DNA from 4 places in the Clostridium malenominatum genome. Region 1 is predicted to be linked to each of the others. Evidence: riboswitches for the same ligand, from Rfam matches in the RefSeq annotation. Region 1 holds a riboswitch; each other region holds the start of a gene.
What was found. A riboswitch is a leader RNA that binds a small molecule or an ion and turns the genes downstream of it on or off. The one in region 1 is predicted to bind cobalamin.
Positions count from the first base shown of each region.

Region 2: linked by a shared signal. The riboswitch ahead of ABDZ69_RS04905 (ABC transporter substrate-binding protein) and the one ahead of ABDZ69_RS16310 (ABC transporter substrate-binding protein) in region 1 are both predicted to bind cobalamin.
Region 3: linked by a shared signal. The riboswitch ahead of cobT (nicotinate-nucleotide--dimethylbenzimidazole phosphoribosyltransferase) and the one ahead of ABDZ69_RS16310 (ABC transporter substrate-binding protein) in region 1 are both predicted to bind cobalamin.
Region 4: linked by a shared signal. The riboswitch ahead of ABDZ69_RS13070 (radical SAM protein) and the one ahead of ABDZ69_RS16310 (ABC transporter substrate-binding protein) in region 1 are both predicted to bind cobalamin.

Region 1 is NZ_BAAACF010000012.1:121,596-129,023, reverse strand. Features, by position in the region: gene asnA (aspartate--ammonia ligase) at 1-949, shown strand, start outside; gene ABDZ69_RS16330 (hypothetical protein) at 1,201-1,485, opposite strand; gene ABDZ69_RS16325 (DUF3793 family protein) at 1,874-2,470, shown strand; gene ABDZ69_RS16320 (ABC transporter ATP-binding protein) at 2,467-3,282, opposite strand; gene ABDZ69_RS16315 (FecCD family ABC transporter permease) at 3,285-4,316, opposite strand; gene ABDZ69_RS16310 (ABC transporter substrate-binding protein) at 4,326-5,267, opposite strand; cobalamin riboswitch at 5,363-5,536, opposite strand; gene ABDZ69_RS16305 (GHMP family kinase ATP-binding protein) at 5,663-6,493, shown strand; gene ABDZ69_RS16300 (gamma-glutamyl-gamma-aminobutyrate hydrolase family protein) at 6,504-7,226, shown strand; gene brnQ (branched-chain amino acid transport system II carrier protein) at 7,324-7,428, shown strand, end outside.
Region 2 is NZ_BAAACF010000001.1:979,959-987,386, reverse strand. Features, by position in the region: gene ABDZ69_RS04920 (cobaltochelatase subunit CobN) at 1-1,036, opposite strand, end outside; gene ABDZ69_RS04915 (ABC transporter ATP-binding protein) at 1,058-1,849, opposite strand; gene ABDZ69_RS04910 (FecCD family ABC transporter permease) at 1,859-2,854, opposite strand; gene ABDZ69_RS04905 (ABC transporter substrate-binding protein) at 2,844-3,890, opposite strand; cobalamin riboswitch at 4,097-4,284, opposite strand; gene ABDZ69_RS04900 (EAL domain-containing protein) at 4,509-7,412, shown strand.
Region 3 is NZ_BAAACF010000001.1:501,443-508,870, reverse strand. Features, by position in the region: gene ytxC (putative sporulation protein YtxC) at 1-393, opposite strand, end outside; gene ABDZ69_RS02580 (DUF6873 family GME fold protein) at 520-1,236, shown strand; tRNA gene ABDZ69_RS02575 (tRNA-Cys) at 1,270-1,343, opposite strand; tRNA gene ABDZ69_RS02570 (tRNA-Gly) at 1,352-1,426, opposite strand; tRNA gene ABDZ69_RS02565 (tRNA-Phe) at 1,432-1,507, opposite strand; gene cobT (nicotinate-nucleotide--dimethylbenzimidazole phosphoribosyltransferase) at 1,694-2,767, opposite strand; cobalamin riboswitch at 2,858-3,031, opposite strand; gene hslO (Hsp33 family molecular chaperone HslO) at 3,092-3,982, opposite strand; gene ABDZ69_RS02550 (methyltransferase domain-containing protein) at 4,003-4,743, opposite strand; gene ABDZ69_RS02545 (alpha/beta-type small acid-soluble spore protein) at 4,785-5,039, opposite strand; gene ABDZ69_RS02540 (ABC transporter ATP-binding protein) at 5,317-6,285, opposite strand; gene ABDZ69_RS02535 (ABC transporter ATP-binding protein) at 6,285-7,304, opposite strand; gene ABDZ69_RS02530 (ABC transporter permease) at 7,319-7,428, opposite strand, start outside.
Region 4 is NZ_BAAACF010000003.1:246,377-253,804, reverse strand. Features, by position in the region: gene ABDZ69_RS13075 (MFS transporter) at 179-1,405, shown strand; cobalamin riboswitch at 1,491-1,662, shown strand; gene ABDZ69_RS13070 (radical SAM protein) at 1,774-2,628, shown strand; gene ABDZ69_RS13065 (pseudouridine synthase) at 2,693-3,370, shown strand; gene ABDZ69_RS13060 (methyl-accepting chemotaxis protein) at 3,437-5,173, shown strand; gene ABDZ69_RS13055 (GtrA family protein) at 5,215-5,595, opposite strand; gene ABDZ69_RS13050 (glycosyltransferase family 2 protein) at 5,588-6,520, opposite strand; gene ABDZ69_RS13045 (DUF6056 family protein) at 6,632-7,428, shown strand, end outside.

The DNA.
Region 1 (7,428 bases):
TGCACTTAAATGTGTTAAAGACACCTTTGAAAGGGCATTAGCTCATAAACTAAACTTAATAAGGGTATCAGCACCTTTATTTGTAAGATGTGATAAGGGGCTTAATGATAACTTAAGCGGAGTGGAAAGACCAGTATCTTTTACTGTAAAAGATGATGAAGAAGCTCCAGCTGAAATAGTGCATTCACTAGCAAAGTGGAAGAGAATGGCCCTTTATAGATATGATTTCAACGTGGGTGAAGGCTTGTATACCGATATGAATGCAATTAGAAGAGATGAGGATTTAGACAATATTCACTCTATATATGTAGACCAATGGGACTGGGAAAAAGTTTTAAGAAAAGAAGATAGAAATGGGGATTATCTACAGAATATAGTAAGAAAGATATATGAAGCTTTCAAAGAAACAGAAAAGAAAGTGGCAGAAAGATATCCATTTTTAGAAGAAACTCTACCAGAAGAAATTACATTTATAACTTCTCAAGAACTAGAAAACCTATATCCAGGACTTACTTCTAAGGAAAGAGAAGACGCTATCTGTAAGGAAAAGGGGGCGGTATTCCTAATGCAAATAGGTAAAACTTTAGCCTCAGGAGAAAAACATGATGGAAGAGCTCCAGACTATGACGATTGGGAATTAAATGGAGACATACTTTTCTGGAATCCAGTACTTGGAAAGGCTCTAGAGCTATCTTCTATGGGCATAAGAGTAGATGAAGATTCCTTATTAAAACAATTAAAATTAGCTAATTGTGAAGAAAGAAAGAATTTAGAATTCCATAAATTACTTTTAGAAAAGAAATTACCATACACAGTAGGTGGAGGTATTGGTCAATCAAGAATGTGCATGTTCTTCTTAAAGAAGGCTCACATAGGAGAAGTACAATCTTCAATTTGGCCAGAAGAAATGATAAAGGTATGTGAGGAAAAAGGAATAAAGATATTATAATTTGTAAGTAATATAAAGACCAGCAAACTTTGCTGGTCTTGTTTCATATTTCAGTAATTACTTGGCAAAATGTTCACATTTCCACCTAACCTGAGCCTTAGCATAGGATGCATTTTAATAATCTCTCGCTATTTCTTTGAATTGCGACGTAAAAAATACCACAAATTCATTTCTGAATAATACGGTGTATAGAATAATTATTCGGTTTTTATTGTTGTGACGCTAAATTAGAATGATATGACAATAAGTCATTATTTCTTACCTTTTCGTTCTAAAAGTATAGGTGCTATATTTAGTAAGATAGAAACAATTGTCAAAAACCATAATGCCCTTTCCATACCAGGTACTACATCCATTAAAGCTGCCCAATCTTCCACTTCTACCCACACCGATACAAGACTGTATTCTGCACAAAGTGTTAATGCTGTAAATGATAATCCCATCGCCATAGCAAGCTTATAATCCTTTCCTGCTTTATACAAATAAAGATTTATAAAAGTTACTACTATTGCAATAACCCCTAATATTACCCACATAACTATACCTCCATATATTTTTATTTATGTCGTATAAAATTACCATTATGAATTCATTATAGCATATCTATAATTGTTTTTTTAATCATATGAAATAGCATATAATGTTTGATTCTATATTTATAGAAATTTATATATAGGTGGAAATTTTAGTATCAATAATACTCCTTCTGCAAATAATATAGTAAAGGTATTTAAAATGTTATATAAACAGAGTTCTTGAATCAGATGGACTTTTACTCCACCTGATTCTTAGAAATCGTTATCCAGGGATGTAGCCGCTCTTAGTTTCCACTTTGAAGAAGGTGGAAAATTAGAGTGGCAATCATCGGATAAATATAGTATAATTGTTAATGATAATCAATATCAATTAGAAAGGATGAATGTCATGAGTCAAGTTGAAGTTATAGGAACCCTTAAAATGATTAAGGAATTAGAAGATAAAGATTATATGTTTTATATGACAGCTTATAATATCGGACCTGTTATACAAGGAAACAAACCATCATGTATATTAACTTTTTCAAAGGATAATAAAAATCTATATGGAATGTGGAGGGATTATGGTGAGGAGTTTCTAACTCGCTACAATGTAGAAGCATTTAAAATAAAAGATACAGGAGAAACTTTTACAGTTTTATTTTATAAAAAGCATAGACTGGAAAATCAAATTTTCAACTCTAGAAATATTTCTTTTTTAAATCAGTTTGGATATACAAAGGAAATGGACTTAGGAGAAGTACTAGAAATACTGAAAAAAAGATATGAGGATTTCTGTCCCCATGAAATAGGTATATTTTTGGGTATACCGTTAGATGACGTAGAAGCTTTTATGCATAATCCAAAGGAAGATTTTATAACCTATGGATATTGGAAAGTGTATTATAACTTAGAAGAAGCTTTAGAAACCTTTAAAGCCTATGATGATGCGAAAATAAGAGTATTAAGAGATGTTAGAAAAGAAATAAAACCTTGGATTAATTAAATCACCAAGGTTTTTTCTATTAAGGAGCGTTTGCTAACTGGAATAATATGAGGTTTTCCTGTAACAGGATTTTTTAAAATATAAGTATCCATGTTGTAGGTTTCTTTTATATTTTTCTCCGTTAACACCTGTTCAGGTTTTCCAGAAGATAGGATTTTACCTTCTTTAAGCATTAATATATAATCGCTGTACTCTCCAGCTAAATTTAAATCGTGTAGTACTGCAACAATGGTAACCTCTCTATTTAAATACTTTACCGTATCTAATATTTCTAGTTGATGTTGCATATCTAAATTAGAAATTGGCTCATCTAGCAAAATTATTTCACTTTCTTGAGCAAGGGCTCTAGCGATTATAACCCTTTGACGTTCTCCACCACTTAGTTCATTTATATTTTTATCTTTTAAATGCCAAGTATTTGTCATCTCCATGACTTCATGAGCAATCTTTAAATCCTTCTCTCCCTCATTTTGAAAAGCCTTCAAATAAGGGCTTCTTCCCATAAGTATAATATCTAGAACGGTGAAATCAAAATCTATATTTGTATTTTGGGGAACGGAAGCCATTTTTTTTGCTAAATCTCTTACTTTGTAAGAATTAATTTCTTTTCCATCAATATATATACATTCTTTTTGGGGAGGAAGAATTCTAGCTATATTTTTTAATAAAGTAGTTTTCCCAGAACCATTAGGACCAATAATGGAATAAAATTTATTTTTTTCTAAACTTATATTTATATCCTGTAATATTTTTTTATCATCATAGGAATAATTTAAATCCTTAACGTTTATAGAGTAAAAGCTATTTTCCATTATTACATCACCTTCTTTTTATTTCTTATTAAAAGATATATGAAGTAAGGAGCACCAAAAATTGAAGTAATAGCGCCAACAGGTATTTCCGCCGGTGGCACTAAGGTCCTTGCTAAGGTATCGGAAATTATCATAAAAACTCCTCCACCTAAAGCAGTAAAAGGTAGTAATACTCTATGGTCAGGTCCTACTAAAAGTCTTATCATGTGGGGAATAATAAGGCCTACAAAACCAATAATTCCACTCATAGACACACAAGCAGCTATAATAATAGAAGAAATAGTAAGTAGTAATTTCTTTATTTTATCCACTTCAATTCCTAAAGTAGAAGCAGTTTCATCTCCAGTAAGCATTACATTCAAATCCTTAGAAAAAATAAATATAATAAAACCACCTATTAACACAAAAGGAAACAATGAAAAAACAGCTTTCCAATTGGCAGTGTTTAACCCTCCCATGGTCCAAAATATTATTTTCTCCACCTGTTCTCTATTAAATATCATAATTAAAGATATTAAGGAAGAGAGGAGAAATCCTACTGAAACTCCAGCAAGGAGCAAAGTATTTGTAGGAAGTTTGGTTCCAGTTTTTGCAATACTATAAACCAAAAGAGTAGTAAGTATGGCTCCAGTAAAAGCAAAACTTGTAACTCCGCTAACTCCTAGTATAATTGCAATAGCAGCACCCAGGGCAGAGCCAGAAGAAATTCCCAGCACATAAGGATCTGCCATAGGATTTTTAAATATTGCTTGAAATACGCATCCAACTATTGATAATCCAGCACCCACAAGGGCTGACAACATAATTCTAGGTAATCTTAAATTTAAAATAATTAACTTATGAGTATTAGAAATTCCCTCTAAGCTAATATATTTACCTACAAAAGGTATTTTAGAAGATAGTATCTTCATAGACCCATAAAAGCTTATGTCTGCCACACCAAGAGTGCTAGAAATAATAGTTAAAGCAAATAATATTCCTATTAGTATAATCAATAAAAATTTATTATGTTTTCTTTTATTTATATAAGACATGAGATCTCCTTATTTAAAAGCTTCAGGATGAATTATTTTAGCTAATTCCTCTAAACCATCTGCAAGCCTTGGTCCTTGTCTATCTAGCATATTATTATCTATTTCAAAAAGCTTTCCATTTTTTATAGCCTCTAGATCTTTATATCCATTAGTTTTTACGATTCTCCCTTTAGCATCAAAATATTTTGGAACAATAACCATGCTAGGATTTTTTTCTAAAACTTTTTCTATAGAATATTTCCATCCTTTAGCGTCGTCTGCTATATTTTTTCCCCCAGCCATTAGAATCATTTTATGGATAAAGGTATCTCCAGTAGCAGTAAAATCTCCATATTGACCAAAATCTATTACATAATATAAGGAAGGAGTATTAAGTCCCTTAACTTTTGAAGCTACATATTCCACTTTTTCCTTCATATTATTAACTACTTCGTTAGCTTTTTCCTTAGCATTTAAAACTTCACCCATTTTTTCTAAGGTGTTGTATGCACCTTCAAAACTATCTTCTCCATAAAGGGCAACAACTTTAACTGTTAAATCTTCTAACTTTTTAAGTACATCCTTTGGAAAATGAGTAGATGCTATTACTATATCTGGTTTTAATTCAAGGATTTTTTCAATACTTGGGGTTTGTAAACTACCGACGGAAGCTACGTTCTTAACTTCTACAGGATAATCACAAAAATCTGTTCTTCCAACTAATTTATCCCCTTTTCCAAGAGCATATATTGCTTCAGTAACGTTAGGCCCTAAGGAAATAATTCTTTCAGGTTCTTTATCTATTGTCACTTCTCTATCATAAGAATCTTTTATTGTTAAAGGATATTTTGTAGTAGCTATATTTTCTGCATTGTTTTTATCTTCTACTTTATTATCCTTTCCGCAAGCTACAAGTGAAGTTATCATGATTAATGATAAAAATACTACTAAGACTTTTTTCAATTTGTTCATTTTTTTCCTCCTTAAATATAGACAAAATAAAAAACCCTTATCTTCAAGATAACGGTTTAAGTTCATTAAACCATTAGCTTATCCGCGTAAGCTAAAGCGTCACTAATTCATAGGCAGTTCTCCTGGCTTAGATTCATCGCCTTTTAGCTCCTTCCCCAAAATTTGAGTGGATTATGCTAAAGACTCATCAATACAGTGGCGGGACCGCAGAAGATTAAAGCTTCTTTCCCTTTTAAACCCATAGGGGTACCTATAAATATTTTTATTTAAGTTGAGTGTAACACTTATTCATTTCCATGTCAATAAATCACATAAAGTGATAAGGCTATTTACACTATAAGCTTCCATTGGTAAAATGAAAATTAAAACTATATAAATTATGAGGAGCATATATAATGGAGGTTATAGTAAAATACCCAGGAAGTTTTGGAGAAATAGTTCAAGGTAAAGTTGGTGATATAGATATTTTATGTTCCTGTCCGATTAATATGTATACTGAGGTTAAGATATTTGAAACTAATAAGCCTAAATTAAGGTACAATTACTCAAAGTCTTCTATGCTTATAGAAAATCTACTCAAAGAATGGCGGGAAGAAAGGTATATAAGCAACTTAGATATAGAAATAAAATCAAATATTCCCACAGGAAAAGGCTTTGCTAGCAGCACAGCAGATCTTTGTGGAGTGTATCATGGTTTATTAAAGTTGTTTAATAAAAAGTATAATGCGGATGAAATAATAAAACATTGTATCCAAATTGAACCTACGGACAGTATTATATTTAATAAAATGACTTTATTTGATTACAAAAGAGGACTATATAGAGAAACCATTGGAGAATATTTTCAATTTAATATTTTAGTCTTTGAAGGGGAAAAACAAGTTGATACTTTGCAATTTAATAAAACCCCTCTTCCGCCATTAAGTAATATTGAGGATTTAATGCCTATATTTAAAAAAGGAGTGGAGGAAAGGGATACAAAAAAGATTGCATACTGCTCTACGGAAAGCATAAAACGAAACAATGAAAGATTAAAATATGAGATTTTAGAAACTATACTTAAAATTAAAGATGAAATTAATGGACATGGCATTATTGGGGCACATAGTGGAGATGCTTTGGGCATAATATATGAAGGAGAAGTAGATTTTAAAGTTTTAGAAAAATACAAAAGTTGCCTTAAGGGTTATAAAACTTATAAAGTAAGAACTATAAAAAATTCGTAGGGGGATAGTCATGGGAGTAAAAATAATTGGTGTGGTTAGTAGTATACAGATGCATAGTCAAGAAGGGTTTTCAAGCTACGAAAGAATATTTGCAAACAAGGACTATTTACAAGCTGTTGAAGAATGTGGAGGAATTCCTTTAATACTTCCTATAACTGAAGATTACTTAAAGGTAAAAGAGCAGGTTAAATTAGTAGACAAGGTGATAATAACTGGAGGAGTGGATATTAATCCTTTTTATTATGGTGAAGAATCAATTTTTAATAATGGAACAATTATGCCTGCAAGAGATAGCTATGACTTCATGATTATAAAGGCCTGTGAAGAGTTAAACAAGCCAATACTAGGAATATGCAGAGGATTACAGTCAATTAATGTGTATTATGGTGGTACTTTATATCAGCATATACCAGATGTAAAAGGGAATCATCTACAACACTCTCAAAGGTCTGATTATCATGTAGCTGTTCACAAGATAAGAATAAATGAAAATACAAAGCTGCATTCTATATTAGGCAAGGAAGCAGAGGTAAATAGTTTTCATCACCAAGCGGTAAAAGGTGTGGCAAAGGGTTTTAAAATAAGTGCGGTTTCTAGCGATGGAGTAATTGAGGGAATTGAAAATATTGAGGGAAGAACTATTATGGGTGTGCAGTGGCATCCTGAAAAGATGTATTTAAAATATGAAAATATGAAAAATATATTTAATGCTTTCATTAATGATTACGAATAAGAAAAAACTACTTGCATATTGAGTTGTTTTTCTATAAAATAAAGTATTCATACCTTTGAGGATGAATACTTTTTTAATACGCACAAAGGAGAAAAAGATGAGTAAGGATTTAAAAAATATATTGATAACAGGATTGGCTTTATTTTCTACATTTTTTGGAGCAGGTAATTTAATTTTTCCTCCAACACTTGGTTTTATTTCT
Region 2 (7,428 bases), on a different contig from region 1:
AAACATCAAATTCTACATTATATTTAGGCTGTGCCATAGCCCCTACAGGATAGGTTTCAATGGCTCCATCTAATTCTGGCAGCATAACAGATATCATCACTTCTGATGTGCTACAGCCTTGAATAGAATTCTCCCATTCCTCTTTTGTTCTTCGTGACATAAAATAAGGATGGAGATAGGGCACTTTTGCCTCCTTAAGAAGATCTATTCCTCCTTGAAAATCTCCTCCCATGGGCCCTGCACCAAGTCTAAAGGACATAAAGTTTAGTATTAAATCCACGGGTTTTGAGGTGGATTTTAGAATAAATTTTGAAAGCTTTTCTTTATTTTTCGAGAAAGCGCCTGAAACAGCAATAGGTAATACATTGGCAAACTCCTCTATTTTATTCTTAATTTCACCAATACATCTTGAAGTATCCACAGGGTATATGTGACTATAAAACAAAATAGCTACTATAGGTTTATCTTCTTTAAAAGGATAGTCTTTTTCGTATACTTCAAAGCTTTCATAAGACTTCATAGTTGATGGATGGCATATGCTTGCATCTTCAACTTCCCTTGGCTCTTTAGGTTTGGGTATATTTTTAAAGCCACCATATTCTCTAAGGATTAAATACAGCATATTTTGAATATTTTGCTGATCCGCTACCTTAAAATATTTCATTATATGAGAATAGTTTCTCATATCCATTTTTGTATTTTCGCCCCTTGACTTCATGGTCTCAGCAGTAAATTTCCCAAGCCTTAAATACTCCCTTCCAGAGTTTCCATAGGGAATTATATCCCCCAAACACTTCTGAAGACCCTCATATACAGAATTTATAACAGTTGGTGGACTTCCCATAAGGTCTACAAATACTAAATCACTAGTTTTTATGTCCGTAATCATATTTTCACTTTTCACATGGTCCATCTCTGAAGTTCCATAGTAAAGTTTAAGTTCAAGAACATTTTCATAGTTTAACTCTATTTCCTTCCCCGCTTTTATTAAATTTTTTATAGCAGGTGCTGATACAGTTATAAAAGTTATCTTCATTTACATCCCCCTTTCTACCATTTAAACTACTCTTTTGGCATAAAAAATTGGCTTATTAGTTTCTTTATCTTGTGTTATTTCTGCCTCTACCTTAAACACATCCTTCAATACATTGCTTTCTAGCACTGTCCATGGGTCTCCCTTTTTAAATATTTTTTTATCTTTTATAACTATAAGTTCATCAGAATACCTAGCTGCATGATTTATATCATGAATAACCATTACTATAGTTATGTTTTCCTCCTTATTAAGCCTTGATATAAGCTCTAGTATTTCAAGCTGATGGCATATATCAAGATAGGTAGTAGGCTCGTCTAGTATTAGTATTTCTGGTTTTTGTGCTATGGCCATAGCTATCCAAGCCCTTTGTCTTTCCCCACCAGAAAGGGCATTTATCTTTCTGTTTTTAAAATTACTAAGACCTGTTTTTTCTATGGCCCATTCCACTATTTTGTTATCCTCATTAGCTATACCCTTCCACCACTCTTTATGAGTGAATCTTCCATACTGAACCAACTCTCTTACTGTTACATCGCTGATGGTTTCATTGCTTTGGCAAAGTAGTGCCATTTTTTTAGCTATATTCTTTGTTTTCATTTTAAATATATTGCATTCATCTAGAAGTACTTGCCCCTTATCAGCCTTTATACTTCTTGTTATAGCACGAATTAAGGTAGTCTTTCCCGAGCCATTTGGACCAATTATAGAGTAGATTTTTCCTCTCTCTATATTAAGATTTATATCATCTAAAACTTTGTAGTTTTTATAACTTACCGTTAAATTTTCAATCTTTAATACACTATTATCCCTCATATGAAATCCCTACCTTCTTAACAAATATAAAAAGAATGGTGCTCCCAGCACTGCCATTACAATGCCTACTGGAATTTCCGTTGGACTTAATACCGTTCTTGCGAAAACATCGCTAAACATCAATAACACTGCCCCTAAAAGAGCTGAAGCAGGAAACATGTATTTATAATCATTGCCTAGTATAAGCCTAATACTATGAGGAACAATAAGCCCTACGAAGCCTAAAAGTCCCACCACACTTACAGATGAAGCTGCAAGGAATGCAGCTAGTGCTGTAAAACCAAGTCTTGTCCTCTCTACATTTAGACCAAGTCCCCTTGCTACATCATCTCCTAAAATCAAAATGTTAAGCTTTTCAGAAAATATTATAGCTAAAGCTATTCCTATTATTGTATAAGGCAAAATAGTTCCTACCTCTGGCCAGCTTCTAGCTGATAAACTCCCATTCATAAAGGTAAGAGCTCCATGGACTCTATCACTATAAAATACTAAGGTTCCCGAAATTCCCGCTCCGAATAAAGAAGACACTGCAACCCCTGCTAGTATTATTCTTGTGGGCTGTATTCCACCCTTCCATGCCAGAATATATATAATACTTGCTGCTAGCATGGCCCCTATAAAGGCCGCAATAGGTACCAATCCTTGATACTGTGGTAAAACAACTAATATTACGATTCCAAAAAGCCCTGCTCCGCTGCTTATGCCAATTATGCTTGGATCTGCTAAAGGATTATTCATTACACCCTGTAAAATAGCACCTGCCAATGCAAGATTTACCCCTACCAATGCTGCAAGTATCATTCTAGGTAGCCTTATATTCCAAATTACCATCCTTTCAGCACTTCCATCGTCATTCATTATCACTTCAAATATACGCCTTGCTCCCACCTGAAGAGTGCCTTTTGAATTACCTAATATGAAGCCTGCTAGGAGAAGTACCGCTAATATGAATATTACTGTTATTTTGTATTTCTTACTGTCTTTAATTGAAATATTATTTTCCATACCACTCTGTCAACTCTCCGTATACTTCAGGGTATACACTCCTTGCCATATATTCTATAGCTTCATTGTAGTAAGGCCCTGCATTATAGAGAAAATACTCTTGTGGCAAATAAACTACTCTTCCCTCCGAAATCCCCTTTACTCCCTTCCATACTGGGTTGGATTTAAAGTGATTTTCCATAGATTTTTTAGCTTCTTCATTGCTGGAAATCATGCTAGTAACTAGAACATAATCTGGATTTTTTCCAACTATGTACTCTATATCTAAAGGTGTTGTTTCTGAGCCTATAGTGTCTGCTGGAAGATCTGATGCAATATTTTTAAGCTTTAAAATCTTAGCCACATCTCCTGCTATGCTGTTATCAAGCTTCACTGCTAAGGATTTAGATGTTACATATAAAATCACCACTGACTTACTTTCAGAGGGTAGCTTTGATACAAAAGCTTCCTTTTCATTCTTAAGCTCCTCTATTTTTCTTTCAGCCTCTTTTGTATTATCAAGTATTTTTCCAAAGGCTTTATAGGTTGAAATTACATCATCAAAACCTCTTATGTGAGTGGTAATTACTTTAAACCCCATGTCTTTAAGTTTTTTTGCCTGGGTTGATTGAGTTCCTACTTGGGCAATAATTAAATCTGGTTTTTCAGCTATAATGGCTTCCATATCTACAGAATAAACGGCACCTACTTTAGGAAGCTTCATGATTTCTTCCTTGTATTCAGGTATAAGCTTTATATTTTCTGAAACATCGGAAGTACACACAGATTTCCCACCCAAATCGTACCAAATATTAAGAGGAGTTCCTGATAACACAGCCACTTTTTCAGGTTTTTTATCTAAAACAATGTGATTTTTTAAATAATCCCTTATAGCTAAAGGGTAAGTTTCACCTTTTACATCTATTGACAGCTCCTTATCTGTTGCCTTGTCCACACTTTTTGAATTACTTAATCCACCTACATTAGAGGTTTTAGCACAAGCTGTAAAGCTTGTTAATAATAAAACTACTAACACTAAACTTAAGACTTTTTTCATATCCCTCATCCTCTCTTTAAAATAAAAAAGATTTCAATATCGAACCCTACGATTATTGAAATCCTGAATCTTTTTTATACATACATTTTGTTATTAAGTAAGTTAAATAATTAAAATAAAAATCCTCCTGACAAAGCATCAGGAGGATAGTAAATACAAAATGATATAGAAATAAATTTCCAAACACTATCTATCGCTCGTAGAATTCTCAGTGTAATAAACAGGCAGGTCTTCTGGCTTAAGTATCATAGCCTTTTGCATCCTTCCCAGTTTCCCAGTGGAATATTGCAAAAAACTCCTCTATTACAGCGGCGGGACCGCGTGGGATTCAAACCCACTTCCCTTTTAATTAACAGATAAAAAACTCTGTTAAACCTATTTTCCAAATATTTAATTTTCATGTATACTCTAACACACTATGAAATAATAATCAAGCTATTTTTAATATTCTATATTATTATCTTAAATGTAGATTATACGAAAATTTTGTCTGTCTAATTTACTCAAAATAGTTCCTTATATGTTATAATTTAGAGTATAATAATTATTTCATAAAATATTATGCTCAGTAGTCCAGATAAATTAATATAAAAATTTGCAAGGTATAGGATGGTGCTTATGAAGAATAAAAATTCCAAACACAATATAGTAAATAAAACTAAATTAATTTTTATTCCTTTAATTGTTGCCTTAATTTCTATTTTAAGTGTGAGTAGCGCTACTTTTTATATAAGCAAAACCTCATTGTTAAAACAAATGAATGAAGATGGAATAAACCTTGTAAAACAAGTGGCAAATCAATTATCAGATAATCACAATTCCTTAGAAACAATTAATGAAATGTTGGAAGATAAAATAAGAGTAGCTTCAAATGTACTTATAAAAAACCAAAATAATTTAAGTAATGAATTTTTAAAAGACCAATTAAAGAAACTAAAGGTGGATGAATTACATTGGATGAACAAAGAAGGAAAAATACTTTATTCAACAGTGGAAGGATACATAGATTGGATACCATATAAAGGTCATCCCCTATATGATTTTGTATTAAGTGATAACCTAGAGCTAATGGAAGCTATAAGGCCGGATGCAAAGTTTGGCAATTTTATGAAATATGGTTCTGTAAAGAATATAGATGGAAATTTCGTACAAGTAGGTATTTTAGCAAATAATATTGAAACGTTAACTAAAAAGTTTTCTTATCAAAATCTTATAGAAGGTTTGATGAAAAAAGAGAATATTATCTATGCACTTTTAGTGGACAATAACTTAAAGGCTATAGCAGACAGTAATAAAGAAAATATAGGAATTATTTATAAAGACGATGAAACTTTAAAGGAGGCTCTTAAAGGAAATACCTTTGCTAAAGAATGGTATTATGATAAAACTCAGTCCAAGGTTCTTGATATAGCAATTCCTGTTTTCCTTGAAGGCAAAATCACAGGAGCTATTAATATAGGACTTTCTATGAACCAGGTTTACTTGTTAATATATAAAAACTTTTTCATATCTTTAATTATTACAATTTCTATGGGTGCCATTCTTTTTATAATAATGCGCAAAAACATTATTGAACCAGTAAATAAATTAAATGAAAATATTATGGAAATAGATTTAGAAAACAATTTAGATTATAGATTACCTTTATTTAAAAATGACACCTTCTTTGGAATTTCTTATTCCATAAACAAAATACTTAATGAAACCTATATGTATTTTCATAAGCTTATGGAACATCAAGTAGAATTAAACGTATCAAACGAGGAGTTATCTGCAACCTATCAACAATTGTCTGCGTCGGAGGAAGAATTAAGGGCTCAGTATAAGGAAATACAAAGTTATACAGAAAAATTAGAAAATCTAACCGAAAAATATAACATTGCCATTAAAGGTACAAATAGCGCAGTATGGGAAATCGACTTAGAGTCTAATACTATATGTCTTTTTAATGAATTCAAAAATATTACTGATGTTTCTTTCCATGGAAAAGAAGATTTGCATAAAGTCTTTGATAAAATTTTTTATTCAGAAGATAAACAATTATTAATAGAAGAGTATTTAAAATATAAACGTAACAAGACACAAGAAATTTATTATAAAATACGCACAAAGTCTACTGATGAAAATTTTAGATGGATATTAATCAACGGAAAAGGTATATTTGATTCACTAGGAAATATAAAGCAGCTTACTGGAATTGCTCTTGATATAACAAATCTAAAAAAACAAGAAGAGCATATAGAATATCTAGCCAACCACGATGTTTTAACTGGTCTACCTAATAGAAGAAGTTTTATAAAAAAATTAGAGGAACAGTTAAATGCAAAAACACAAGGTGCTATAATGCTTTTAGATATTGATAATTTTAAAGCAATAAATGATTCCTTAGGACATATATATGGAGACATAACCTTAAAACAGGTGGGTGAATCTCTTATTAAGATTTCAGGTGAAGAAATATTTGTATTTAGATTTGGTGGAGATGAATTTTTAATTCTTTTACCTAATATACAATGCACAAGCACCATAGAAAAATATGCTAATAAAATAATGGATTTGTTTAAAAATATATTTTTAATTAAAGATAGTGAATTCCATTTAAGTTTTAGTATGGGTATTACACTATATCCACGTGACGGAGAAGATACAAATCAATTGCTTATGAATGCCGATACCGCCATGTACAAAATAAAAACTACTGGCAAAAACAATTATGCCTACTTTAATAAAGAAATGGTGGAGGAACTAAACGAAAAAATTAAAATCGAAAAAATGTTAAGAGATGCCTTAATAAAAGAAGAATTTGTACTAGTGTATCAACCACAAATTTCTTTAGAAACAGGTTTAATAGCAAGTTTTGAAGCTCTTCTTAGATTAAAAAATTACAATATATCTCCTTCACTTTTTATACCTATCGCTGAAGAATCAGGACTTGTACTAGAAATAGGACGATGGGTAGCAAGAGAGGTGATACATCAATTAGCAGAATTGAAGAACAAAGGTTTTCAATTAAAACCAATAGCAATAAATCTTTCTGCAAAACAAGTAAATGACAAAAGCTACATCTCCTTTATCAGAAAAACTTTAGAAGAAAATGATGTAGACTCCAAATACTTGGAAATCGAAATAACAGAGAGTATATTGTTAAAGAGAACATCCGACTCAATAGAGTTTCTTAATAATCTAAAGGAAACTGGTGTTAAAATTACTTTAGATGATTTTGGCACAGGTTATTCCTCCTTATTTTACTTAACTTTTGTACCCGTTAGTAAGATTAAACTAGACAAATCTTTAAATGATAAACTTTTAGAATTAACTGAAAGACAAGTTATGGAAAAGTTAATTTCTTTAGCACATAGCTTAAATTTAGAAGTCACCGCGGAAGGAATAGAGAAAATAGAACACTATAGATACCTTAGATTAAGTGGGTGTGATTATATTCAAGGCTATATTTTCAGTAAACCTTTATATATGAAAGAAATAGAAAAAATATACTATGATAATTTTTTAGATAAAATATAGCATAACAAAAGCAGTA
Region 3 (7,428 bases), on a different contig from region 1:
CTCGTTTTTTCTATTTATATAAAATATATTATTATCATTTATCGGGAGCTTATCATTATTAAGTATATTTAAACTTTTAATTCTTACATCTCTTAATTCATCTTCATTCAGAAAAAAATAGGCTTCTGTAATAAAGTCTATCATGCATTTTTCATCAAATTCTTCTATTAAAGCTTTATATAATATATTTCCTATATGATGATGAAATATATTTAACGCTTTTTCTTCAATCTTCTTATCTGGAAAATATATATTTATGAAGTGAGTTTTATCTTCCATACTCTCAGCGATACCTATTTCAATATGCCTAGATTTAAAATACTCTCTCATTTCTTCCAATTCTTCTATTAGTCCATCAAAATCCTTTTCGTATATAAGCTTAAAACATTGCATATTCCTCACTCCTTTCTATAAATAGTATGTGTTTAATTATTAGCTATATTCATAATGAAAGAACATAAATATCGACAATAAGTTAATTATAATTTAAAATTAATATAAGATAGTATGGAGGTTTTTATGAAAAATTATGCAATAGTCGATTATCGAATTGATGATGAAGAAGAAATTAATTTATTAAATTTAGGTTTTCAACCCATTAAATGCCCTCCTAATCCTAATATTTATAAGGCAATATGCGGTCATCCAGATATTTTAATGCATATCGTAGACAATGAAAATATAATTCTTCACAAAGACATAGAAAACTCTTTTTTTAATTTTTTTACATCCTTAAATTTTAAAGTATCTTTGTGTAAAGATAGCCTGGGAAGTAAATATCCTTTAAATATTAAATTGAATGCTGTTAATTTAAAAAGCTATTTTATCCACAATATTAAATATACAGATGAAGTATTATTGGAAATGACTAAACATAAAAAATTAATAAATGTAAAACAAGGATACACCAAGTGCTCTACTGCCATAGTTAATGATAATGCCATAATCACTAGCGATATCGCCATTGCAAGAACTTTAGAGGTTGAAAATTTTGATGTATTACTACTTCCACCAGGCGATATATCCTTACCGGGGCTAGACTATGGGTTTATTGGAGGATGCTCTGGACTTCTCGATGAAAATAGATTAGCTTTTTTTGGAGACTTGAATTACTACTCTCATGGAAAAGACGTAATTACCTTTCTTCATAAGCATGGGGTAGAACCAATCTACTTAAGGAAGGGTAAACTTATAGATAGGGGATCATTATTTACAGTATCCTTAAAAGACAAATAAAGCATTCAAACTAAAGTTTGAATGCTTTTGTTTTGGAGGCGCCACCCAGATTTGAACTGGGGATAAAGGTTTTGCAGACCTCTGCCTTACCACTTGGCTATAGCGCCGTAAAATTTGGAGCGGAAGACGGGACTCGAACCCGCGACGTTCACCTTGGCAAGGTGACGCTCTACCACTGAGCCACTTCCGCATGTATGGTGGCTCGACCAGGAATCGAACCAGGGACACGAGGATTTTCAGTCCTCTGCTCTACCGACTGAGCTATCGAGCCATACTTAAATTATCGCTTAAACACAATTTCTATTATATAAGCCAATTGGTAATTTGTCAACTAGGAAAATGCTTAGCGTCTTCCAGTTTTTTAGTTCACTACTTGAATATTTAATTAGTTAAGGAAGAAATCCCTCAATGGATTTCTACCAAAACTAAATAACTAAAACATTAAAAACCTAAAAAACTATTTCCTAATGTCCACCAAAAATTCACTATCTTCTATGCTTGCTTCTTGCAAAGTTGCCATTTCATTCATTATTGCCAAAGCTGATTCTATAATGGAAAATTGTAGGGGACAACCTGATCCTTCCCCTAATCTCATTTGCATATCCAAACATGGTTTTAAACCAATTTCATTCATTACATATTTTGATCCAGGCTCTGCTGAGAGATGTGACGGAAACATAAAGTCCTTTACTCTTGTATTAAGTTTATAGGCACATAGTGCTGCGGCACAAGAAATTATTCCATCAATTACTATAGGTACTCTATTTTTAGCTGCCCCTAAAAAGCATCCACAAAGTCCTGCAATATCAAATCCCCCTACCTTAGCTATTACATCAATAGGATCTTTTATATCTGGATTATTAAGCTTAATAGCTTCCTTTACTACTCTCTTTTTATTAATAAAGCCTTCTTCCGTAAGTCCTGAACCCATTCCAACAATAGAATCTGAATCCATTCCAGAAAAAACACTAATAACTGCAGCACTGGTTGTAGTATTGCACATTCCAGCTTCTCCAGTGCCAAACAAATCATATCCTTCTTTTACTAAGTTGTCCACTATTTCTATACCTACTTCAATAGCTTTAATAGCTTCTTCTCTTGTCATTGCAGATTCCTTTGCTATGTTTTTAGTTCCGTAGGCTATTTTTTTATTAATTATTTTGTCATTATTAAAATTACCATTTACTCCTATATCAACTACAGTTATATCTGCTCCTACATTTTTAGATAATACTCCTATTCCTGTTACTCCTTTGGTATAATTATCTGTTATTATTGCAGTTAACTCTTGAGGACAAGCTGAAACTCCCTCTTCCCACACACCATTGTCAGCACACATTATAATTGTATTTTTCTTGTTTATTTTATTCTTAACCTGTCCAGTTATTCCTGCTATCTTTACTGCAATTTCTTCTAATTTGCCTAAGCTTCCTATAGGTTTGCTTAAACTATCCATTCTTTCCCATGCCTTTTTAATTGCCTCTTTGTCTCCTGACGATATGTTTTTTAAGGTTTGCTCTAATAATATCATATGTATCCTCCTCAATAAAAAAAAATTACCTCTACCCAAAGGTAGAGGTATTATAATCCTCAATATATTTTCTCTTCCCTCCGAAGAACAAAATCGACTCAATTTTAGGCAGTTCTCCTGGCTCAAGCATCATTCTCTTCCCTCCTTCCCAGAAAAACTCCAGTGGATGCGGGATTCGTTCGCTTATACAGTAGCGGGGGCTGCAGTGGATTTTTACCACTTTCTCTTTTAAACTATTACAGCACCTAAAATTATTATTAAGTTCAATAAAATTATATTCCTTTTTATTTAATATTACAAGTTATTTTTTTATCACATTCTCAATTATTTATTTTCATTTAAAGTTCTTAATATTCTTCCAATCTCTTCATTAGTGAATTGGTAACTACTGTTACAAAATTCACATTTTAACTCTTCAGTTTTATTATCATCATATAATTCTTGCAAATCATCTTTTCCAATACTTAGTAACGCTCTTTCAACCTTTTCCCTTGAACAATTGCATTTATATTCAGGAGTGAAACTATCTAATATTTTTAAATCCATATCTTCAAAGATAAATTCTAATATTTCTTCAATAGACATACCTCTGTCTATAAATTCTGTTATGGAGGCCACTTCTTCAAGTCTATAAGTTACAAAATCTGCTGTTAATTCTCCTGCTCCAGGCATCATTTGTATTATAAATCCTCCAGCAGCTTTAATACTTAAGTTCTCATTAACCAAAACTCCTAATCCAACAGCAGAAGGAGTTTGTTCTGATACTGTAAAGTAATACGCTAAGTCATCTCCTATTTCTCCGGAATAAATTGGAACTTGACCTACATATGGCTCCTTTAACCCAATATCTTTTATTACTGTAAGAGTTCCATCTTTTCCTATAGCTCCTCCTACATCTAACTTTCCTCTAATGTTTGCAGGTAAATCTACTGCTGGATTTCCTATATATCCTTTAACTTGACCATTAGGATAAGCAGTTGCTATAACTCCCTTTGCCTCTCCTCCACCATTCATTTGAATGGTAAGTTTGTCTTTATCTGACTTTAACATAGCTCCCATCAGTGCACCAGCTGTTAACATTCTACCTAAGGCTGCTGCTGCTGTAGCACTGCAATTATGTATCCTTACGCCCTCATTTACTAAGTCTGTAGTAATAGCTCCTATTATTCTTATCTCACCATCTTTTGCGATAGCTCTAACTAATTTATCACCCATTTGTTTACCTCCAAAATAAATTACTTGCCTATTACATAGGCTATTCTTTCCGTAGTATCTTTTATATAATTCTTTTCATAGTTATCTAGTATATGAAGTATATTTAATTTACTTTTTTGGATAGCTCTTTCTATTTCCTCTTCTCTATAAGCTCTTTCCCTGTGGACTTCATCAAACCTATTATAACTTTCTCCCTTCTTTAAAAAAAAAGTTAAATACATGTCCACTATCTCCTCTTCAAAAACGTTTTCCCATACATAGAATAAATCTTCTTCATCGTAGGTATAAGTATTGTTACCCAATATATTAGATAGTTTATAATATGAGTTCATATCAAATATAAATAATCCACCTTCATTCAAATGAAGACATACCCTGTTAAAAAACTCAATTAAATTCTCATATTCTAATATATAATTAACAGAATCTAAACAACAGGTTATCAAATCAAATTTTTTCCCTGATAAATCTAATTCTACTATGTCTTGGCATATTAGATTTCCCAGTATATTTTTCTCTCTTAGTTTTATTTCACACTCTGATAACATGTCTGGGGATAAATCTACCCCCCAAACATCTGAAAAATTTTCTCCTATAATTTCGGTAATATTTCCAGTACCGCAAGCTAAATCTAAATAATTCATCCTATTTATTTTGTATTTATTACAATAATCTAAAATAATTTCTGACCATTTAAAATAATCGATATCCTCTTTTACTAAACCGTCATATATATTTGCAAAATTGCTATAGCAGCTCATGAAAGTTTCTCCTTTGTGAATTTAATGGTACAGATTAAATATTATATATTATCTTTCTGCAAGTCAATATTTTTAGGTATATTTAATTCTTTTTTTCTCTTAGTCATTAAACCTCCGACTCTCCCAGTTTCTTCAGAGGTCAAGGAACTCCAACCTAGTTTTTCTACTTTATCTCTAAGTCCCAATTCATCAGCTATTTCATATTTTATTTTCTCTCTTAACTGTTCCATTTCAGTTAATTCTTTGTTAGCTTTCAATTTTTCTTTAATAACTTTTTTAAGTGGTGTCTTTCCCATACAAATCCCTCCCTATAAAGTATTTTTTACAGGAAGGGATTAATTTATTCATGAATATAATAAAGGTTGTAAAATTCTAGAATCTCTGATTTCACAAAGCATTCTAATCTTCTATAATTTTACAACTCTTTCTTTCATGTGCTATATGAGGAAATTCCTATGGAATTTCTACAACAATAAAAATTCCATAGGAATTTTATCTATAATCTATTCATCTAAAAAACTATATAACTAAAAACTAAAATAAGAGAGAGGGTTACCTCACTCTTATTTTTAATTATTCATTAAATAGATGACAAGCTACAAAGTGATCTTTTGAAACTTCTTTAAGTTCAGGTATTTCTTGTGAACATATTTCCTTAGCATATTTACATCTAGCCACAAATCTACATCCTGGTTTAGGATTTATTGGGCTTGGTACTTCCCCTTCAAGCATAATTCTATGTCTATTTTTTTCCACCTCTGGATCAGGTATTGGAATAGCAGATAGTAATGCTTGAGTATATGGATGCTTAGGATTTGCATAAAGTTCCTTACTCGATGTTAATTCCACCATAGTGCCTAAATACATAACTCCTACTCTATCAGATATATGCTTAACCATAGATAAATCATGAGCTATAAATAAATAGGTTAATCCAAGCTCTCTTTGAAGCTTAATTAATAAATTTACAACCTGAGCTTGAATGGATACGTCAAGAGCTGATATAGGTTCATCACAAACTATAAACTTAGGCTCAACAGCCAATGCTCTAGCTATACCTATTCTCTGTCTTTGTCCCCCTGAAAACTCATGAGGAAATCTTGAGGCATGTTCTTTATTTAACCCAACTAACTCTAGAAGTTCATAAATTCTTTGTTGTCTCTTTTCTCCTGTATATAGTCCATGGATATCTATACCTTCTGCTACTATTTCCCCAACTGTCATTCTTGGATTTAAAGATGCATATGGGTCTTGGAATATTATTTGAGCATTCTTAGTAAATTCTCTTTTTTCTGTTCCTTTAAGACTGTGGATATCTGTTCCTTCAAAAAAAACTTGTCCATCTGTGGCTCCATAAAGTCCTAAAACTGTTCTGCCACAAGTTGTCTTTCCGCAACCTGACTCTCCTACCAATCCTAAGGTTTCACCTTTTTTTATTTTAAAGCTAACATTGTCTACTGCTTTTAAAATTGCATTCTTGCCAACTTTAAAATATTTTTTTAGATTTTTTACCTCTATTAAAACATTATTATTATTTTCCATTATTTTTGCACCTCCCCTATAATTGGAGCTTCAACCTTTGGTGCTAAAGGATGCTGAAGCCAGCAATGTACGCTGTGAGTATCACTTAATTTACTAACCTCCGGCATTTCTTCCTTACAAATTTGCATACAATAATCACATCTTGATGCAAAGGGACATCCTACTGGTGGTTTCAATAAATCTGGAGGCGTTCCTTGTATTGAATAAAGTTCATCTTTATGACCAGTATCCAGTCTAGGTACTGATTTAAGCAATGCCCATGTATATGGGTGCTTTGCATTAAAGAATATTTCATCCGTTGTTCCTCTTTCAATTACTTTACCAGCATACATAACTTGAATCTTAGAAGCAACGTTAGCAACTACCCCTAAATCGTGGGTAATCAAAACTACAGCTGTTCCTAACTTATTTTGAAGCTCTTTTATAAGATCCATAATTTGCGCCTGTATTGTAACATCTAGAGCTGTTGTTGGCTCATCTGCAATTAAGACTTTTGGATTACATGCTAAAGCTATAGCTATCATAGCTCTTTGTCTCATACCACCCGAAAATTGATGTGGGTATTGGTTAACTCTTTTTTCTGCATTTGGTATATTAACTAGTTTTAGCATTTTAATCGCTTCTTCTAAAGCTTCTTTTTTATTCATACCTCTGTGAATTATTAAGCTCTCTGCAATTTGATTTCCAATTTTCATAGTAGGATTAAGAGAAGTCATAGCATCTTGGAATATCATGCTAATTGATTCCCCTCTTAGCTCTCTTAATTCCTTATCATTCATTTTTAATATATCTTTTCCCTCAAAGAGAATTTGAGATCCTTCTTTTACTTCTCCTGGAGGCGTAGCAATTAATCTCATAATTGATTTTGATGTAACGGTTTTTCCACAGCCAGATTCTCCAACGATGGCTAAAGTTTCTCCCTTTTCTAAGTCGAAGGATACTCCTCTTACTGATTGAACTTCTCCTGCATATGTGTGGAATGAAACTCTAAGGTCTTTTACTTCAAGTAATTTTGTCATAGGTATCCTCCTTCCTAATTTCTTAATTTTGGATCTAGGGCATCTCTTAATCCATCACCTAATAAGTTAAATGATAACATAGTTAAACTTATTGCTATAGCTGGGAATAACAACTCATGTGGAT
Region 4 (7,428 bases), on a different contig from region 1:
CTGGACTTTATAAGCAAGGTAAAAATATACAATAAAATATATGGGTAAATAAAGCAGGGTGAGGAACTCTGCTTTTAAATAAGAGTTTGTTATTCCAATTGATGTAAATTTAAGAATATGGTATTATTATAGCGCTAATGATTATAACTCGTATTATTGAGAAGAAAGAGGTGGATACATCATAAGCAATAGTAAATTTTCAAATTGGAAAGTACAAACTACTTTATTTTTATCTAGTCAAACAATATCTTTATTTGGATCGTCTTTAGTGCAATTTGCAATTATTTGGTATATAGCTAGAGCTACTGATTCAGGTATGATGGTAACCATATCCACTATATGCTCATTCTTACCACAATTGTTTATATCATTATTTGCTGGGGTTTGGGCGGATAGATACAATCGTAAACTTCTAATAGTTTTATCAGATGGATTAATTGCCACTGCCACTTTAATTTTAGCTATAATACTTTTATCAGGTTATAACAATATGTGGATATTATTTTTGGTTTCGGGAATACGTTCATTTGGATCGGGGATACAAACTCCTGCTGTAAATGCATTAATTCCCCAAATAGTTCCTGAAGAGAAGCTTATGAGAGTAAATGGTATTAATGGAACTATTCAATCTTTAATATTGCTTGTGTCACCTGCTGTTAGCGGTACAATACTTACTTATGGTAAACTTGAATCTATATTGTTTCTTGATGTTATTACAGCTATAATAGCAATCTCAATATTACTTACTTTAAGAGTTGCTGTTCATAAAAAAGCCGCCGAAAAGCAAGATACGGATTATTTTTATGATTTAAAAGAAGGAATTAAATATTCTTTAAATAATTCATTTATTAAAAACTTAATCATTTTTTATGCTATATTTACGATTTTAATTGTACCAGCCGCTTTCCTTAATGTTCTAATGGTAACACGTACATTTGGCAATGAGTATTGGAGGCTTACTGCTAATGAAATGAGCTTTTTCGCTGGTTCAATGGTTGGAGGAATTATTATGGCAACCTGGGGTGGTTTTAAAAATCGTGTTATAACTATTGCAGTTGGTTGTTGTGCCTTTGGTGCTCTAACCGTTGCTGTTGGAATTGCAAAAGTATTCTACGTTTATATAGCTATTATGGTTTTAACAGGTATGACTATACCACTTTTTAATTCACCAAGCATGGTTCTGCTTCAAGAGAAAGTAGAAACTGATATGCAAGGTAGAGTATTTAGTTTTGTCCAAATTGTGTCCTCAGGCTTAATGCCCCTTGGTATGATTGTATTTGGACCATTAGCTGATATTATTAAAATAGAGAGGCTTATGATTATCACTGGATTATTATTAATTGTATTAGGTATTAGTATTTTTTATAATAAAAGCTTTATTAAAGAAGGTATAAATCAGAACTGATAAGAGAAAAATGCAATTTTTACCTTTATCTAGATAATTGTAAAATAAAAAATTATATAGTATAATCAATTTTGTATAAGTATTAATTTAAAATATGGGAAAAGGTGCCCGAAAGGGAGAATAGGGAATGAGGTAAAAGCCTCAGCGGTCCCACCACTGTAAACGGTAGAACTTTTATAATCCACTGGGTAACACTGGGAAGGAAAAAGTATCGCTAGTCCGTAAGCCAGGAGACCTGCCTTTTTCATTATTGCGTCTTAGGATTAAGAGGCTGTAATAAGAATGATGGTAAAATTCTTGAATACAATTATTTGTGTTCAAGAATTTTTTGTTTTTTGTAAAAAAATTTATTAAATGGAGTGAGAGTTATGGAAATAATTGAAAAACTTATAAGCGAAGATGATTCTGTAAAATATTTATTAAAAATGAAGGATGGTAATACTGTTGAGACTTTATATATGCATGACCGTGAACTAAAACTTACCTACCATAGCACAGTATGTGTATCTTCTCAAGTGGGTTGTAGCCAAAAATGCTTTTTCTGCGCCACAGGAAAGCAAGGATTTGTAAGAAATCTTACTGACCTTGAAATAATTGAGCAGGTAGGCATTTGCATGGACTATTGTAAAGAGATGAACCTAACTCCAATAGATGCAGTTGTTTTTGCGGGAATGGGGGAACCTTTTATGAATTATGAAAATGTTAGAAATGGTATAATAGGCGTATATAATAAATACAAAATAAGTAATTTTGAAATTGCAACAGTAGGGTTAACACCAGGAATTCATAAGTTGATTAAGGATTTTAAGAATACTAATATTAATATAAGACTTAACCTATCTCTGCATGCATCATCAAATAAAACACGTATGTCTATAATGCCAGTCAATTCAAAATATGACATAAAATCCATAGTTGATGTAGGGGTTGAATATGCAGAAATATTCAAAGTGAAAACAAGAATAAGATATATGATATTTAAAGGAATAAATGATACGGACGCCGATGTAGAGAGATTAGAAGCTTTGCTAAGTGGTAAACCACTGAAATTAATTATATCATCATATAATGACAATAACATACAAGGTCTAACTGCTCCTGATAAAAATGATGTGATGAATTTCTATAATAAACTTAAAGATAAGATAGATTGTGAAATATTCCATAATTTTGGTAGCGATATTAAAGGGGGTTGTGGTCAGCTTAGACAGAATAAGATATAATGAATAATATCTTATTAATTTAATTAGGAAGGACTGGGAATCAAAGTATGGTGAGTTATAGATAATGAGGATAAATAAACTTCTTAGTAATCTAGGGTTTTGCTCGAGAAGAGAAACCAATAGACTTATTGAGGAAAATAGAATAACTGTAAATGGAGAGCTTTGCAGTCCTGGTCAGTGGGTAGAAGAAGATGACCTTATATTAATTGATAATAAACCTATTCCCGTAAAAGACAAAATTTATATTGCTTTAAATAAGCCAGTAGGAGTTACTTGTACTGCGGCAAAAGAAGTAGAAAATAATATAATTGACTTTATAAATTATCCAGAATATATTTTCCCAGTAGGTAGATTAGACAAGGAATCTCAAGGGTTAATATTACTGACTAATGATGGTGAATTGGCAAATAAAATATTAGAGTCGGAAAATCAGCATGAAAAAGAGTATATAGTAACTGTCCATAAGCCCTTTGACAGTAATTTTTTACAGGGAATGGCTGAAGGTGTTGAAATCTTTGGAGTTAAGACTAGGCCTTGCATTGTTACGAGGGTTAGCGAAGATACTTTTCGTATCATACTCACACAGGGACTTAATAAACAAATTAGAAGAATGACAAAAGCATTTGGGTATACGGTAATACGTTTGGAACGTGTTAGAATCGTTAATATAAAGATTTATAATATAAATATTGGTAGATGGCGTTATCTTACGGAGAAAGAAGTAATGGAATTAAAGAATTGACATTAAAATATCCCCTTGTTAATATATAATTAACTTACAAATATTTCATAAGGAGGGGAGGATTGCATGAATTTTTTTAAAAACATTAAACTTTCATTTAAAATTGCATTAATGTCACTAAGTTTTTTTGTTTTTCTTGGAATAATAGGAGTTTCTTCTATTAAGCAAATATCTAATGTTAATTCTATGATTATGGAGTTAAATGATGATAGATTGCTTCCTATTGTGAAGCTTCAAAGTATAAAATCTGACATAGAATATATACGTTCTCAGTCAAATCAATTATTTGATTCCAATCATGATGATAGTATAAGGGAAATTATAGAGCAAAATATTGAAACTACAGCGGTTTCAGCAATGGAAAAGCTATCGGAATATAAAGATAGAGAAGAATACAAAATATTAATGGAAAAGTATAATAAATTTATAGAAGCTAAGGATGAATTCTTTAAAAATAATGGTGCAGTAAGTAATGCAGCAGTAATTCCAGATGGAATTACGAGTGCTTCTCGAGCGCAAGTAGATGCATATATTGTGAATTATGATAATGCAAGAAGAGATGTAATTTCGTCTTTTGATGATATTATAAATGCGCAAGTTGCAGATGCCAAGGAAACCTATGATGTGAGCAAGGTTGTTTATAAAAATACAATTATAGAAATATGTGTACTAGTCCTAATTTGTGCAATTGTAACATTATTGCTATCTATAGTAATTATAAAATCAATTACTAACCCAATTAAAACAGTTACATCAAGATTAAAAGAAATATCTAATTCGGGCGGAGATTTAACACAAAGGATTGGATATGAAAGCAAAGACGAGATTGGAGAGTTAAGTAACGGCTTCGATTTGTTTGTAGACAAGCTTCAAGGAATTATTAAGGAAGTGGCTATTTCAGCTGAAACCATAGCTTCTTCAAGTTTGCAGTTAAGTTCAGCAACCAGTGGAACCACTCAATCTTTAGAAGAGATATCCAGTACTATTATTCACATAGCTTCAAATACTTCCCAGGGAGCGGCGGTGGCCCAGGAAACTAACTCAACCCTTGTAGAAATAGCAAAATTCTCTGAAGCTACCTCAAGTGCCAGTAGAAATACTGCTATTAACAGCAAGACAGCTAAGGAAGCGGCAGAAGATGGAAGAGAAAAAATATCTCAAGTTGTATCTTCCATAACAGATATAGCTTCTTCATCAAAGGAAGTGTCTTCAATGATAAAGGAATTAGATGAATCTTCAAGAAAAATAGGAGATATCATTGAAATAATAACTTCAATATCAGAGCAAACAAACCTATTAGCTTTAAATGCTGCTATTGAAGCTGCCCGTGCGGGAGAAGCAGGTAGAGGGTTTAATGTAGTTGCTGATGAAATTAGAAAACTTGCTGATGAAAGCAATAATGCAGCTAAGGAAATCTCTAGCTTAGTTAAAGAAAATCAATTAAAATCAGCCTCCACTGTAAATTCTGTTAACTTAGTTGAAGAGAAAGTATCCCTTGGAGTTGATAAAGCATCGGAAGTAGGAAAAGCTATAGGAAATATTATTGATAATATTGAAATTATAGTAAGTCAAATAGAGCAAATCGACGATGCCAATGAAAAGCAGGCCCAAAGTACTAAAGATATGGGAGAAGCTATGAGCAACATGGCCTCTGTTTCAAGTGAAGTAGCAGAAGGTACTGAAAATATAAGCTCAAGTATAGAAAATCAACTTAGAACAATGACTGAAATAGAGAATACTACAGAACAGTTATCGGAAATGGCAAATAAATTAAAAGAACTTACTTCGGGATTTAGGGTATAAATAAGTTAAAGCTGTATGCAGACATTGTATACGGCTTTAACTTATTTAAAAATTACCTTTCTATAAAGTAGAAAATTCCATAGAGTTATCATACCCATAGTGATGAGTTTTGCGATTACATCCCCAATTTCCCATTGAACCATTAGAGAAATTGCATAGGTACTAAAAGTTGTGTTTAGTGCAAATAAAATTATATATAATATAAAACTTCGAATAAAGCTAGAAGCTGCTTTAAAGGCTAGGCCTCTATTAAAGGTAAAATTAAGTAGAGTAGCCATAACCACAGCAATAACATTAGATAAGGATAGGTTTAAATAAACTATTTTTCTTAGGAAAGTATATAATATAAGTTCAAAAATGGCAGTAGCTCCTCCAATAAATAAATATTTAATAAATTGTTTTTGTATCTTTTTATTAATCATTTGAAAATCCTTTTCCTTCTTTACTAGAAATTAAATACCTAGGTCTTCTTTTAACTTCATCATAAATTTTTGATATATAAATTCCGATGATTCCTAGACTAATCATGATGCAGCTACCTATTCCTAATATTAAGATTATAACGGTAGTAAAGCCAGTCAATGCTTTACCAGAGAATTTCATAAACATTGTTTGTATAAATAAAATAAAGTCAAAGAATAGTGTAAATATGCCTAACCAAATAATCATGTAAAGTGGTGCAGATGTATAAGAGGTAATAGATTGAATGGCTAGTTTAGTTAGACTTTTAAAGGACCATTTTGATACTCCCTGAGCCCTATCCTGAACCTCAAAGGGGATTTGAATGCGTCTATATCCTATCCAGGCTGACATACCACGGAAAAATGTTATAGACTCCTTCATGGACTTCCAAGCATCTATAACTTTTTTATCCAATAATTTAAAGTCTGAGGCGCTATTCAAGTTTATTCCCGATGATTTATAAAATAGTCCATAAAATGTCAAGGCAGCAATTTTCTCAAATAAAGATTCTTTACCTCTGGATAATTTAATCCCCTCTATAACATCATATCCTTCTTCCTTCCAAAGCTCTACCATTTTAGGAATTAATTCCGGTGGATGTTGTAAATCAGAATCAATTATTATGCAAGCATCAGAATATGTATTTTCTAAGGCTGCGCACAAGGCAGCTTCTTTACCAAAATTACGACTTAAATTTATAATTGATATATTATTGTAGTTCTTGCATAATCTTTGCATTTCTTGCCAAGAATTATCAGAAGAACCGTCATTCACTATGATAAAGTCATGTTCTATATTATTTTTTAACAAAATTGACATTATTTTTACCACATTAGAGTATATTTGTTCCCCTTCATTATATACGGGCGTAATTATTGAAATCAAAATAATCCTCCTTGTTCTTATGAAAATAAAATCATATTAGCTTAATTATTTACAATAAAGCTAAGGTGTATTCAGAGTGGAGGAAGTTAATATTTTTAGGAGGAGATGGAAATGAAGAAAAGGCTTAAAGGAAAAAAATATATTGGTCTTATGATATTATTATTACTTATGCTTTTAATTCATAAAAATATATTTCTCTATGCAGATGATTTATATTATAGGAGAGACGCTAATATAGGGTTAGGTTATTTAAAGGAGTTTGCTTTGAAACAATTAAATATTAACGGAAGAGTATGGGTTCATGTGTTGCTATTTTGTATTTTGAGATATGATATATTTTTGTTTAGAATAATTAATCCCATTATAATTACTCTTACTGCGCTTTTAATAGGTAGGGTTGCTATGGGAAAAAGCTCTACAGATAAAAAAATTTTAATTGCTACAAGCTGTGCCGGAGTGTTTTTTATTTCTTTGCCTATAGAGATAGCTCATACTACTATTTACTATGCGGCTTGCTCTTTAAATTATCTTTATCCAACTGCTATTACAATATTGTATGCGTATATGTTTTATGAAGATTACAGATTAAATAGTAGCAAATATAAATCAAAATGGAGCATTATACTTCTTGCATTTTTATCGGGATCATCTACGCAACAAGCGGGTATGATAGGAATAGGTTTTACTGTAATGATTACTTTGTATTTTAAAATCTATAAAAAAGAGAAACTTCAAAGGGGTATTATTCCATATTATCTTGGGGTTTTTACTGGATATGCTTTTATACTTTATGGTTCAATAAAAAGAATGTTATTTGAAAAAAGCGTTGGCAATGAAATGAATATATCTGCCACAGTGGTAAAATTATTAAAAACCAATATTTTTTCCATACCAATATCAATCTATGT